DNA from 2 places in the Variovorax sp. FW301-JW7 genome. Region 1 is predicted to be linked to the other one. Evidence: riboswitches for the same ligand, from Rfam matches in the RefSeq annotation. Region 1 holds a riboswitch; the other holds the start of a gene.

Region 1 (5,842 bases):
CTACGCGTGGGCCAACCGCGTCGTGCTGGCCGAGCTGGTGCGCAAGGACTTCGCCGAGCTGCTGGGCGCCACGGCGTCGACGCTGGTGGTCGACGTGCCGCACAACGTGGTGCTGCGCGAGCACGGTATGAACATCCATCGCAAGGGCGCGACGCCGGCGCACGCGGGCGACCTGGCGCTGATTCCCGGGTCGATGGGCGATCACTCGTACCTCGCGACCGGGCTGGGGCATGAGGACTGGCTGTGGTCGTGCAGCCATGGCGCCGGCCGGCGCATGCGTCGGCAGGAAGTGCGCGCGATGCGGCCCGCGCCCGGCGACGCCGATGCCAGCTGGCAGTGTGTGACCTTGCGCGAAGAGCGCCGCATCGAAGAGGCGCCGCAGGCCTACAAGCCGATCGGCGCGGTGATCGAGGCGCAGGAAAGTGCAGGGCTCATCCGCTGCGCCGTGCGGCTCAAGCCCTGGGTCACGTTCAAGGCGTGACCCAGGGGCGCGTGTCGTGTCAGCCCAGTGCGGGTTGCACGGCACGCGGCGCGTTCGCCGGCATGCCGGCGAACGCGAAGTCGACCTCGGGCGCCAGCCCGCTCACGATGCGCGCGATCGACTTGCCCGAGCCGCAGGCGTGCGTCCAGCCGAGCGTGCCGTGGCCGGTGTTGAGGAACAGATTCGGCAGCTTGGTCTTGCCGATCAGCGGCACGTTGCTCGGCGTGGCCGGGCGCAGGCCGGTCCAGAACTGCGCGCGCTCGGTGTCGCCGGCGCCGGGGAAGAGTTCTTCGACGCGCCGCACGATGGCTTCGCAGCGCACCCGGTTCAGGTCGCGGTCGTAGCCGTTGAGCTCGGCCGTGCCGGCAATGCGCAGGCGGTCGCCCGACTCCGACGTGTAGCGCGAGAACACCAGCTTGTATTCGTCGTCGGTGAGCGAGACCTGGTGCGCCTTCGATGCGTCCTTCACGGGCAGCGTCACCGAGTAGCCCTTGGCCGGGTAGATCGGCAGGCGGATGCCCAGCGGCGCGGCGTACAGCGGGCTCAGCGAACCCATCGCAAGCACGAAGGCATCGCCGCGGATGCGCTGGAAGCGGCCTTCGTTGTCGGTCGCCTCGACGTGGTCGATGCTGCCGCCGGCTTCGCGCAGCGCGGTCACCGTGTGGCTCATGAGGAACTTCACGCCGGCCGCCTCGGCCAGCTTCACGAGCTCGCGTGCGAAGCGGTTGGCGTCGCCCGATTCGTCTTCGGCGGTGTACGTGGCGCCGGCGAGTTGGGGGCGGATGTGGGCGAGGGCGGGTTCGATCTTGATGGCCTCGTCGGCCGAGATGACCAGCCGCTCGCAGCCCAGGGCACGCATCTGCTCGGCGGGCGCGAGGGCGCCGTCGAATTCTTTTTGCGTCGTGTAGAAGTGCAGGATGCCTTGCGTGCGCTGGTCATAGTTCAGGCCGGTGTCTCGACGCAATTGCTGCAACATTTCCCGGCTGTATGTACCGAGACGAACGATCTGTTCGATGTTGTGGCGGGTGCGCGCGGGGGTGCATTCGCGCAGGAACTGCAGGCCCCAGAGCCACTGGCGCATGTCGGCGCGGATGCGAAACAGCAGCGGCGCATCTTCCTTGCCAAGCCACTGCAGCACCTTCAGCGGCGCGCTCGGATTGGCCCAGGGTTCGGCATGGCTGACCGAGATCTGGCCTCCGTTGGCGAAGCTGGTTTCGGCGGCCGGGGTGGCCTGCCGGTCGATCACGGTCACCTCGTGGCCGAGTTGCTGGAGGTAGTAGGCCGAAGTCACGCCGAGCAGGCCGGCGCCAAGAACGATCACACGCATTGCAAGTACCTTTGAGTTTGCAGCGCTTGAACGGCGGGCGTGGAGCGCTATTGAAAAAATAGCAAGCAACCGGACGACCGTTGTCCAAGTTGCCGCTCCCCCTGTCCTCGGTACCTGAGAGATTCACCCTGCTGCACCCGCAGCGGGTTTGCTCCTTCGGTGCGCCACATGGCGTGGCGGCTCTCCAGACGGCTGTATCGATGAGTGCAGTACTGACCCCTTGCCGAAATTCCGTGGCGTTGCCTGGAATGTCGTCGGGCCGACCTGAGCGTTTATGGGAGTTTGCGCCTTCGGTAGGGCCTCCGTGGAGGCCCGCTCTCCTGCAATTGTTGGCGATTGTAGGCGGGCCCCGCAAGCCGGCCAAGCCCTGTACATCGGCACTTCACACCGATGGGATAATTGAATGTTGATTTTCGGTAAAGCAAACTTTTTTCTACAGGTGGGGACTCCATGATCCTGGTTACCGGCGGCGCAGGCTTCATTGGCGCCAATTTCGTACTCGACTGGATCGCGCAGGGCGACGAGCCCGTCGTGAACCTCGACAAGCTGACCTACGCAGGCAACCTCGAGACCCTCGCATCGCTCAAGGGCAACGCGAACCACGTCTTCGTGCAAGGCGACATCGGCGACAGCGCACTGCTCGACCGCCTGCTGGCCGAGCACAAACCGCGTGCCGTCGTGAACTTTGCCGCGGAATCGCACGTCGATCGCTCGATCCACGGCCCGGAAGACTTCGTGCAGACCAACGTGCTCGGCACCTTCCGCCTGCTCGAATCGGTGCGCGGTTACTGGAACGCCCTGCCGGCCGACCAGAAGGCGCCCTTCCGCTTCCTGCATGTGTCGACCGACGAGGTCTACGGCTCGCTCTCCAAGACCGACCCGGCGTTCACCGAAGAGAACAAGTACGAGCCCAACAGCCCGTACTCGGCCAGCAAGGCCGCCAGCGACCACCTCGTGCGCGCCTGGCACCACACCTACGGCCTGCCGGTGGTCACCACCAACTGCTCGAACAACTACGGCCCGTTCCACTTCCCCGAGAAGCTGATCCCGCTGATGATCGTCAACGCACTGGCCGGCAAGAACCTGCCCGTGTACGGCGACGGCATGCAGGTGCGCGACTGGCTTTACGTGAAGGACCACTGCAGCGCCATCCGCCGCGTGCTCGAGGCCGGCAAGCTCGGCGAGACCTACAACGTCGGCGGCTGGAACGAGAAGCCCAACATCGAGATCGTCAACACCGTGTGCGCGTTGCTCGACGAGCTGAGCCCTCGCGCCGACGGCAAACCGTACAAGGAACAGATCACCTACGTCACGGACCGCCCGGGCCACGACCGCCGCTACGCCATCGATGCACGCAAGCTCGAGGCCGAGCTTGGCTGGAAGCCTGCCGAGACCTTCGACACCGGCATCCGCAAGACCGTCGAGTGGTACCTCGCGAACGGCGAGTGGGTGCGCAACGTGCAAAGCGGCGCGTACCGCGAGTGGGTCGAGAAGCAGTACGACGCCACGACGGCGAAGGCCGGCGCATGAAGCTGCTGCTGCTTGGCAAGGGTGGGCAGGTCGGCTGGGAGCTGCAACGCAGCCTCGCGCCGCTCGGCGAACTGGTCGCGCTGGATTTCGACAGCACCGACTTCCATGCCGACTTCAGCCGTCCCGAGCAGCTGGCCGCCACGGTGCTGGCCGTGCGCCCTGACGTCATCGTCAATGCCGCCGCGCACACCGCCGTCGACAAGGCCGAGAGCGAGCCCGACTTCGCGCGCAAGCTCAACGCCACCTCGCCTGGCGTGGTGGCCGAGGCCGCGCAGCAGATCGGCGCGCTGATGGTGCATTACTCCACCGACTACGTCTTCGACGGCAGCGGCACCGAGCCCTGGAAAGAAGACGACGCGACCGGTCCGCTCAGCGTGTACGGCCAGACCAAGCTCGAAGGCGAACAGTTGGTGGCGAAGCATTGCGCGAAGCACCTGATCTTTCGCACCAGCTGGGTGTACGCCGCGCGCGGCGGCAACTTCGCCAAGACCATGCTGCGGCTGGCCAAGGAGCGCGACAAGCTCACGGTCATCGACGACCAGTTCGGCGCGCCAACCGGCGCCGAGCTGCTGGCCGACATCACCGCGCATGCCATCCGCGCCACGTTGCAAGACCCGGCCAAGGCCGGGCTGTACCACGCCATCGCCGGCGGCGAGACCACGTGGCACGGCTACGCGCGCTTCGTGCTCGAGATGGCGCAGCAGGCCGGCGTCGAACTCAAGGCCGGCCCGCAGGCGGTGGAGGCCGTGCCCACCAGCGCCTTCCCGACGCCCGCGACGCGGCCGCACAACTCGCGGCTCGACACCACCAAGCTGCAGACCACCTTCGGCCTGCGCCTGCCGCCCTGGCAGGAAGGCGTGGCGCGCATGCTGCGCGAGACGCTCTGACCGACTGATTTTTCCTGCCCCTCACAGAAGAAGACTCCCATGACGCAACGCAAAGGCATCATCCTCGCCGGTGGCTCCGGCACCCGCCTGCACCCGGCCACGCTCGCCATGAGCAAGCAGCTCTTGCCGGTGTACGACAAGCCGATGATCTACTACCCGCTGAGCACGCTGATGCTCGGCGGCATGCGCGACATCCTGATCATCAGCACGCCGCAGGACACGCCGCGCTTCCAGCAATTGCTGGGCGATGGCAGCCAGTGGGGCATGAACCTGCAGTACGCGGTGCAACCGAGTCCCGATGGCCTGGCGCAAGCCTTCATCATCGGCGAGAAGTTCGTGGGCAATTCGCCGAGCGCGCTGGTGCTGGGGGACAACATCTTCTATGGGCATGACTTCGTGCACCTGCTGTCGGATGCCGATGCGAAGCAGGGCGGTGCGACCGTGTTCGCGTACCACGTGCACGACCCGGAGCGCTATGGTGTGGTGGCCTTCGATGCCAACGGCAAGGCCAGCAGCATTGAAGAGAAGCCTGTCAAGCCCAAGAGCAGCTACGCGGTGACCGGCCTGTACTTCTACGACAACCAGGTCGTCGACATTGCCAAGGCCGTGAAACCCAGCGAGCGCGGCGAGCTGGAAATCACGGCCGTCAACCAAGCCTATCTGGACCTCAACCAGCTGAATGTGCAGATCATGCAGCGCGGCTATGCGTGGCTGGATACCGGCACGCACGAGAGCCTGCTAGAAGCCGGCCAGTTCATTGCGACGCTGGAGCATCGACAGGGGCTGAAGATCGCGTGTCCTGAAGAGATCGCGTGGCGCAATGGCTTCATCGATCGCGAGCAACTCGAAAAGCTGGCTGCACCGCTGCAGAAGAACGGCTACGGAAAGTACCTGAAGCACCTGCTGGCCGAAGAGGTGCGTTCGTGAAGGTCATCCAAACCGAGATTCCCGACGTCTTGATCATCGAGCCGAAGGTCTTCGGCGATGCCAGAGGGTTTTTCTACGAGAGCTTCAATCAGCGTGCCTTCGAAGATGCGGTCGGATCGAAGGTCGACTTCGTGCAGGACAACCATTCAAGGTCGTCCAAGGGCGTGCTTCGAGGCCTGCACTATCAGGTCCAGCAAGCGCAAGGAAAGCTGGTGCGTGCGGTGCGCGGTGCGGTCTTTGATGTGGCTGTCGATATCCGGCGTTCTTCGCCCACGTTCGGGCGGTGGGTGGGTACGGAGTTGAGCGAAGGCAATCACCGGCAGTTGTGGGTTCCGGCGGGCTTCGCGCATGGATTCTTCGTTCTCACGGATTCCGCGGATTTCTTGTACAAGACGACGAACTACTACGCGCCGGAGCACGAGCGATGCATCGCCTGGAACGACGCGAGCCTGCAGATCGCGTGGCCGGACATCGGCATGGCGCCGCAGTTGTCCAAGAAGGACGTCGAAGGCAAATCGCTTCAAGCGGCGGATGTCTTCGAGTAATCAGAGTTTTTTGGACAAGGCACCTGAGTGCCAGCCGGATTCGGTGCTTCGTTTCTTGATCGCACAGCAATGAGCGAATGCCGAAAGTGAGATTCTTGTCTTCTTGCTGTATTTGAAATATTCCCGCTGCCTGTGAATGCGAGTT
Region 2 (5,842 bases), on a different contig from region 1:
GGTCGGTGTGGCCGGCCGCGCCCGAGGCGACGGCGGCCAGCTGGGCCAGCACCTTGGCCGCGCCCGGAAAGCCGCCTTCGCGCGCACCGCCGGCGCGGCGCACCTTCTGGATCGCCCAGTTGAGCGAGGCTTCGACCGGCGTGGTGGTGGTGTCGATGTCGTTGCCGTACAGGCACAGGCCGGCTTCGAGCCGCAGCGAGTTGCGCGCGCCCAGGCCGACGGGCTTCACTTCGGGCTGCGCGAGCAGCAGGCGGGCGAGGGCGTCGGCGTCCTTGCCAGCCACCGAGATTTCGAATCCGTCTTCGCCGGTGTAGCCGCTGCGGGTGACGAAGGCCGCGATGCCGCCGATCTGCACCGCGCCGCCGGTCATGAACACGAAGCGCTCGATGCCGGGCGACAGGCGCGCCAGCGTGGCTGCGGCCTGCGGGCCCTGCAGTGCGAGCAGGGCGTGGTCGGGCAGGGGCTGCACCGCGCAGCGCGCGCCGATCCTGGCCTGGATGTGGGCGATGTCGGCCACCTTGCAGGCGCCGTTCACGATCACGAAGAGCGAACCGTTGCCTTCGTTGAAGAACATCAGGTCGTCGAGGATGCCGCCCTCGTCGTTCAGCAGCAGACCGTAGCGCTGCTTGCCGGCGGGCAGGTCGATCACGTCGACGGGCATCAGGGTTTCGAAGGCGGCGGCGGCATCGGGGCCGACCAGGCGCAGCTGGCCCATGTGCGAGATGTCGAACAGGCCGGCCGCGTCGCGCGTGTGCTTGTGCTCGGCCATGAGGCCGGCGGGGTACTGCACGGGCATTGAATAGCCGGCGAAGGGCACCATGCGGGCGCCAAGCTCCACGTGCAGGTCGTACAGCGGGGTCTTGAGAAGTTGGGCGTCAGAAGCGGAGGAAGCGGCCACGGGGCACTCCAAAGGGGCAGTCGAAATCCATGGCTGCAACGCCACGGGCCACCCCTGCTGTCCGCTTTACCTGAGAGATTCGCCCCACGATCGGGGTTTGCTCCTTCGGTGGGCCGTGTGCAATGCCACGGCCTCTCTCCAGCAAGGAAACGCCGGTGGTTGCCGGCGTCTTGTCAGTCCTTTTGCCTGAGCGTTCGGGGAACCCCTGCGCCTTCGGCGGCCCCGTCGCGCGGGGCTCTCTCCTGACCCGGCGAGTGTAGTGGATCGCGGGGCCGGGGCTGGCGGCTCAGTGCACGGTTTCGGCCGGCGGCAGCAGCTTGTCGATGCGCTCGCGCAGCGAGTCGGCGCGCTCGGGGCCGGCGGCCTTCTCGATCTCGGAGAGCATCAGCGCGGCGATGGTCAGCATGGCTTCGCGGTCGCGGGCCTCGCGCAGGGCGTCGCGCATCTGGTTGGCGAAGCGCGGGTCGCGGCGCACGAACATGCGCTCGCAGATGTCGAACAGGAACATGCGCGTGGTGGCCAGCGAGCGCTTGCCGTCGAAGCTGTCGGCCGAGGTGGCGACCTGGATCGGCTCGGCGGCGGGGACGGGCGTGGGGGCCGCTGCGGGAGGCGGCGCGACCGGGCGCGCGACCTGCAGGTAGCCGCGCTGCATCAGCCCCTGGATCGCCTGCTCGGCCTCGACGCGGCTGGGGAACAGCGGGCTGAAGTCGGTCAGCGAGCGCCGGCCGTCGGCCATGAGCAGCAGGGCGCGCTCACGCTGGCTGAGCGTGCGCTGCCCGGCCTGGAGTTCGTCGCGTGCCTTCTCGGTCTTGGTGGGGAACATGGCGGCCACAGCTTTCGGAGGTCGAAGGCAGCAGCATCGTTGCAAGTGGTGACATCTTCGTGAACCATTTGCCTTACAGGGACAAGGGGGGCGCGTCAGTTGCCCGCGCTCTCCTTGCGGATCAGCCAGCGCGTGCCCACGCGCTGCAGCTCGAGGGTCTTGCGGTCGGTCTCGGTGAGCGCGTCGGCGCGGTAGACCTGCCGGAACTGCGCGCTGGCCGAGGTGCCCTGGACGCTGATCACCAGCCCCTCGATGCCCACGCTGATGCGCGACTTGCCCGTGATGCGGGCGCGCCGGTCGGCCTCCCAGCGCTCGCGGGTCTGGCCGCGCGCGGGGGTGAAGTCGGCCGCGTAGGCCGCGAGGTAGCGCTCGACGTCGCGCGCGGACCAGGCGGCAGCCCAGGCGCGCACGGCGCTTTCCACTTCGGCGAGGTGGGTGACGGGATTGGTGGGATTGGCGGGGGCGGCTGCTGGTGCAACGGCTGCAACGGGCGCGGCGGCCGGCGTGGCCGCGATACCGGCGGTGGCCAGCAAGCCGGCAGCGACAAGGCTGCTGCCCTGGGCGACGATTCGGTGCATGGCGTCCTTCTCTTTCCTTCTTCTTGTCTGTCAGGCTCGACGTCGAAGCTTGCGTCGATTCTGGCAGTGAAAGAGAGCGCGTGCGGCGTGGAATCGCCCACGGATTTCGGTGGTCCGTGGTTCAGGGCGCGTGCACAGGCCACCGGGTGCTTCCCTCCGCGAATGTCCCCCGCCTTCGGCTCCTCCTTGATTTCGCTGCGGGAAGCACCCAGTGCCCTGTGCACGGTGGGCGCTGCCGTTGCGCGGGAACGGAACTCAACTCAGGCCGCCGCAGCCTCGCCCGCCATCACCTGCACTGTGCGATTGCGCAGCCGCAAGGCGAGCACGGTCGCGACGCACAGCACGCACAACACCACCGTCAGCGTCACGCCGAGCCCGCGTGCATCCGACAGCAGGCCGAACAGCGGCGACACCAGCCCGCCGACCGAGAGTGCGAGCCCGAGCGTGATGCCGCTGGCGGTGGCCGGGTTGCGCGGCAGGTAGTCCTGCGCGAGCGTCACCTGCGCGGCGAAGGGCAGGAACATGCTCATGCCGAGCCACGCGGTGCAGGCCAGCGCCGCGCCGGGCGTCGACGCGAGCACGAGGCCCGCCATGGCCGGCAGCGCGAGCAGGTAGCCGCAGCGGATCGTGCCCATGCGCCCGATGCGGTCGCCGAGCCAGCCGCCGGCCAGCGTGCCCACGGCCCCCGCGGCGGTGAAGGCGGTGAGCGCCGCGGCGCCCTGGAAGGTGCTGCCGTGCAGGTCGCGCGTGATGCGCAGCGAGAGCATCGACAGCACCGTGACGTAGGGGATCGACCAGCCCACGATGGTCGCCACCAGCAGGCTGAAGGCGCGCCAGTCGTTGTGCGGCTTCAGCACCTGGGCGCGGGCCTGCGCGGCCCGTGCCGCGGTGGCCGCGTGGTGGGCGGCCGCGCTGCGCCGTGCATTCGCCGCGACCCACACCACGCCCATCGCCACTGCGGGAATGCCCAGCAGGTAGCTGCGCGACAGGCTGCCGCCGCCGACGACCGTGGCCGCCAGCACCGGCGCGAACGAGGCGCCGATGGTGCCGCCCACCGAGAACACGCTCATCGCCTTCTGCGAGGCGCCGCCGGCCGCGCGCGCGGCCACGGTGGCGGGCGGGTGGTAGGCCGCGATGCCCAGCCCGCACAGCGCGACCGCGATCCAGGTCAGCAGGTAGCTCTGGCTCAGGCCCGCCAGCACCACGCCCAGCGCCGCCACCAGGAAGCCCACGGGCACCAGCCAGGCGCGCGGGTGGCGGTCGGCGTACAGGCCGAACAGCGGCTGCACCACGCTCGACAGCCCGGTGGCCGCCAGCATCAGGCCGCTCACGGCCGTGTAGCTGTAGCCGCGCTCCAGCACCATGAAGGGCAGCAGCGCGGGCACGAGGCCCTGGTAGAGGTCGTTGACGGCATGGGTGCCGGTGAGCAGCCCGAGTCGGCGCGTGTTCATGCGATGGCTTCTTTCCTGGATGTCCGGTTGGAGAAAAAGGGGGAGAAAAGCCATCGTAGGAAGCCAGGGGAAGATGTTCTCGCTATGAATGTGCAAACATCGTCGTGAAATGGACAAACTGAATCTGCGCCCCGACGAGGGCGAATCGACCCCGCGCGCCGTGGCCGTGCTGGCCACCGATCCGGCGGGCGACGCCTTCATTCCGCCGCATGCGCACCGGCGCGGGCAGCTCATCCACGCGATCTCGGGCGTGATGATGGTCGGCGCCGCTGCCGGCAGCTGGGTGGTGCCGCCGGGGCGCGGCGTCTGGGTGCCGCCGGGCATGACGCACCAGATCCGCATGGCGGGCGAGGTGAAGATGCGCACGGTCTTCGTCGAGCCCGGCACGCGCGCCGACCTGGGCGCCGAGTGCCGCGTGATCCATGTGGGCGCGCTGTTGCGCGAGCTGATCGTGGCGGCCGTGTCGCTGCCGCTGGACTACCCGCCGGGCGGGCGCGACGAGCGCGTGATGGAGCTGATCCTCGACGAGATCGAGGCCGCGCCCGCGCTGTCGCTGCATGTGCCGATGCCGCGCCACGCGCGCCTGGCCGCGCTGTGCGAGGCGCTGATCCGCGACCCCGCGCAGCCCGCCACGCTCGACGGCTGGGCCGCGCGGCTGCACATGAATGCGCGCACGCTGGCGCGGCTGTTCGAACGCGAGACCGGCATGACCTTCGGCGCGTGGTGCCGCCAGGCGCGGTTGCTGCTGAGCCTGCCGCGGCTGGCCGCGGGCGCATCGATCCTGGAGGTGGCGCTGGCGCACGGCTACGAGAGCCCGAGCGCCTTCACCGCGATGTTTCGCCGCACGCTCGGCGTGCCGCCGAGCCAGTACCTGCACCCGCCGGCCTGAAGCTGGGGGTGCGGGCCGGAGCGGCCCGCGCCGCTACTTGAACCCGAGCGCGCGTGGCAGCCAGGTGCTCAGCATCGGCACGAAGGTCAGCAGGACCAGCACCGCGCCGTGCGCCCACAGGAAGGGCACCAGTTCCTTCACCAGCGCCGACATCGGCACCTTCGACACGTTGCAGGTGACGAACAGCAGCCCGCCCACCGGCGGCGTGATCATGCCCAGCGTGAGGTTGAAGATCACGATCATCGCGAAGTGCACCGGGTCGACGCCCAGCTTGATCGCCACCGGCGCGAGGATCGGCGCCAGCACCATCACGCCCGGCAGCGGCTCGATGAAGATGCCGAACAGCAGCAGGAACACGTTGACGATGATCAGGAACATCCACGGCGAGAGGTTCATGCTGATGAGCCATTCGGCCATCTGCTGCGGAATGCCCTCGATGGTCAGCACCCACGCGAACGAGGCCGACAGCCCGATGATGATCAGCACCGACGCCGACAGCAGGGCCGAGCGCGACAGGATGTCGGGCAGCATCTTCCACTCGAGCGTGCGGTAGATGAACTTGCCGCACACCAGCGCGTAGAACACCGCCACCACCGACGCCTCGGTGGGCGTGAACCAGCCGGCGCGCATGCCGCCCAGGATCACCACCGGCAGCAGGATCGCGGGAATCGCCTTCCACGTCGTGATGAGAATCTCGCGCAGCGGCGGCGTCTGGCCGTCGCCCTTGTAGTTGCGCTTCTTCGAGACGTAGAAGTTCACGACGCACATCGCCACCGCGATCAGGATGCCCGGCACGATGCCGGCCACGAACAGCTGGCCGACCGACACGGTCTCGTCCTGCAGCGCGTAGATGATCATGATGATCGAGGGCGGAATGATCGGTCCCACGATGGCCGTGGAGGCCGTCAGCGCCGCCGCGTACGAGCGGTCGTAGCCGGCCTTGTCCATCATCTTGATGAGCATCGAGCCGGGGCCGGCCGCGTCGGCCAGCGCCGAGCCCGAGATGCCCGAGAAGAAGGTCAGCGACACCACATTGGTGTAGCCCAGCCCGCCGCGCCGGTGGCCGACGAACTGGCCCGCGAAGCGCAGCAGCACCTCGGTGAGCGAGCCGCCGCTCATGAGCTCGGCGGCCAGGATGAAGAAGGGCACGGCCATCAGCGGAAAGCTGTCGATGCCGGTGAAGGTTTCCTTCAGCAGCACCAT

The links. Region 1 has a riboswitch for glycine ahead of AC3WQM_RS12345 (D-amino acid dehydrogenase). Riboswitches for the same ligand answer to the same signal wherever they lie in the genome.
Region 2: it holds a riboswitch for glycine, as region 1 does, so the genes downstream of both, gcvT (glycine cleavage system aminomethyltransferase GcvT) here and AC3WQM_RS12345 (D-amino acid dehydrogenase) in region 1, are expected to answer to the same signal.

The regions. Positions count from the first base shown of each region.
Region 1 covers NZ_JBYTBC010000004.1:104,232-110,073, forward strand. Annotated here, with positions in the region: gene AC3WQM_RS12340 (RtcB family protein) at 1-481, shown strand, start outside; gene AC3WQM_RS12345 (D-amino acid dehydrogenase) at 501-1,808, opposite strand; glycine riboswitch at 1,900-2,006, opposite strand; glycine riboswitch at 2,051-2,141, opposite strand; gene rfbB (dTDP-glucose 4,6-dehydratase) at 2,259-3,338, shown strand; gene rfbD (dTDP-4-dehydrorhamnose reductase) at 3,335-4,225, shown strand; gene rfbA (glucose-1-phosphate thymidylyltransferase RfbA) at 4,265-5,152, shown strand; gene rfbC (dTDP-4-dehydrorhamnose 3,5-epimerase) at 5,149-5,697, shown strand.
Region 2 covers NZ_JBYTBC010000003.1:232,643-238,484, forward strand. Annotated here, with positions in the region: gene gcvT (glycine cleavage system aminomethyltransferase GcvT) at 1-898, opposite strand, end outside; glycine riboswitch at 946-1,050, opposite strand; glycine riboswitch at 1,063-1,153, opposite strand; gene AC3WQM_RS09560 (hypothetical protein) at 1,185-1,721, opposite strand; gene AC3WQM_RS09565 (L,D-transpeptidase Cds6 family protein) at 1,817-2,299, opposite strand; gene AC3WQM_RS09570 (MFS transporter) at 2,560-3,750, opposite strand; gene AC3WQM_RS09575 (AraC family transcriptional regulator) at 3,860-4,639, shown strand; gene AC3WQM_RS09580 (TRAP transporter large permease) at 4,673-5,842, opposite strand, start outside.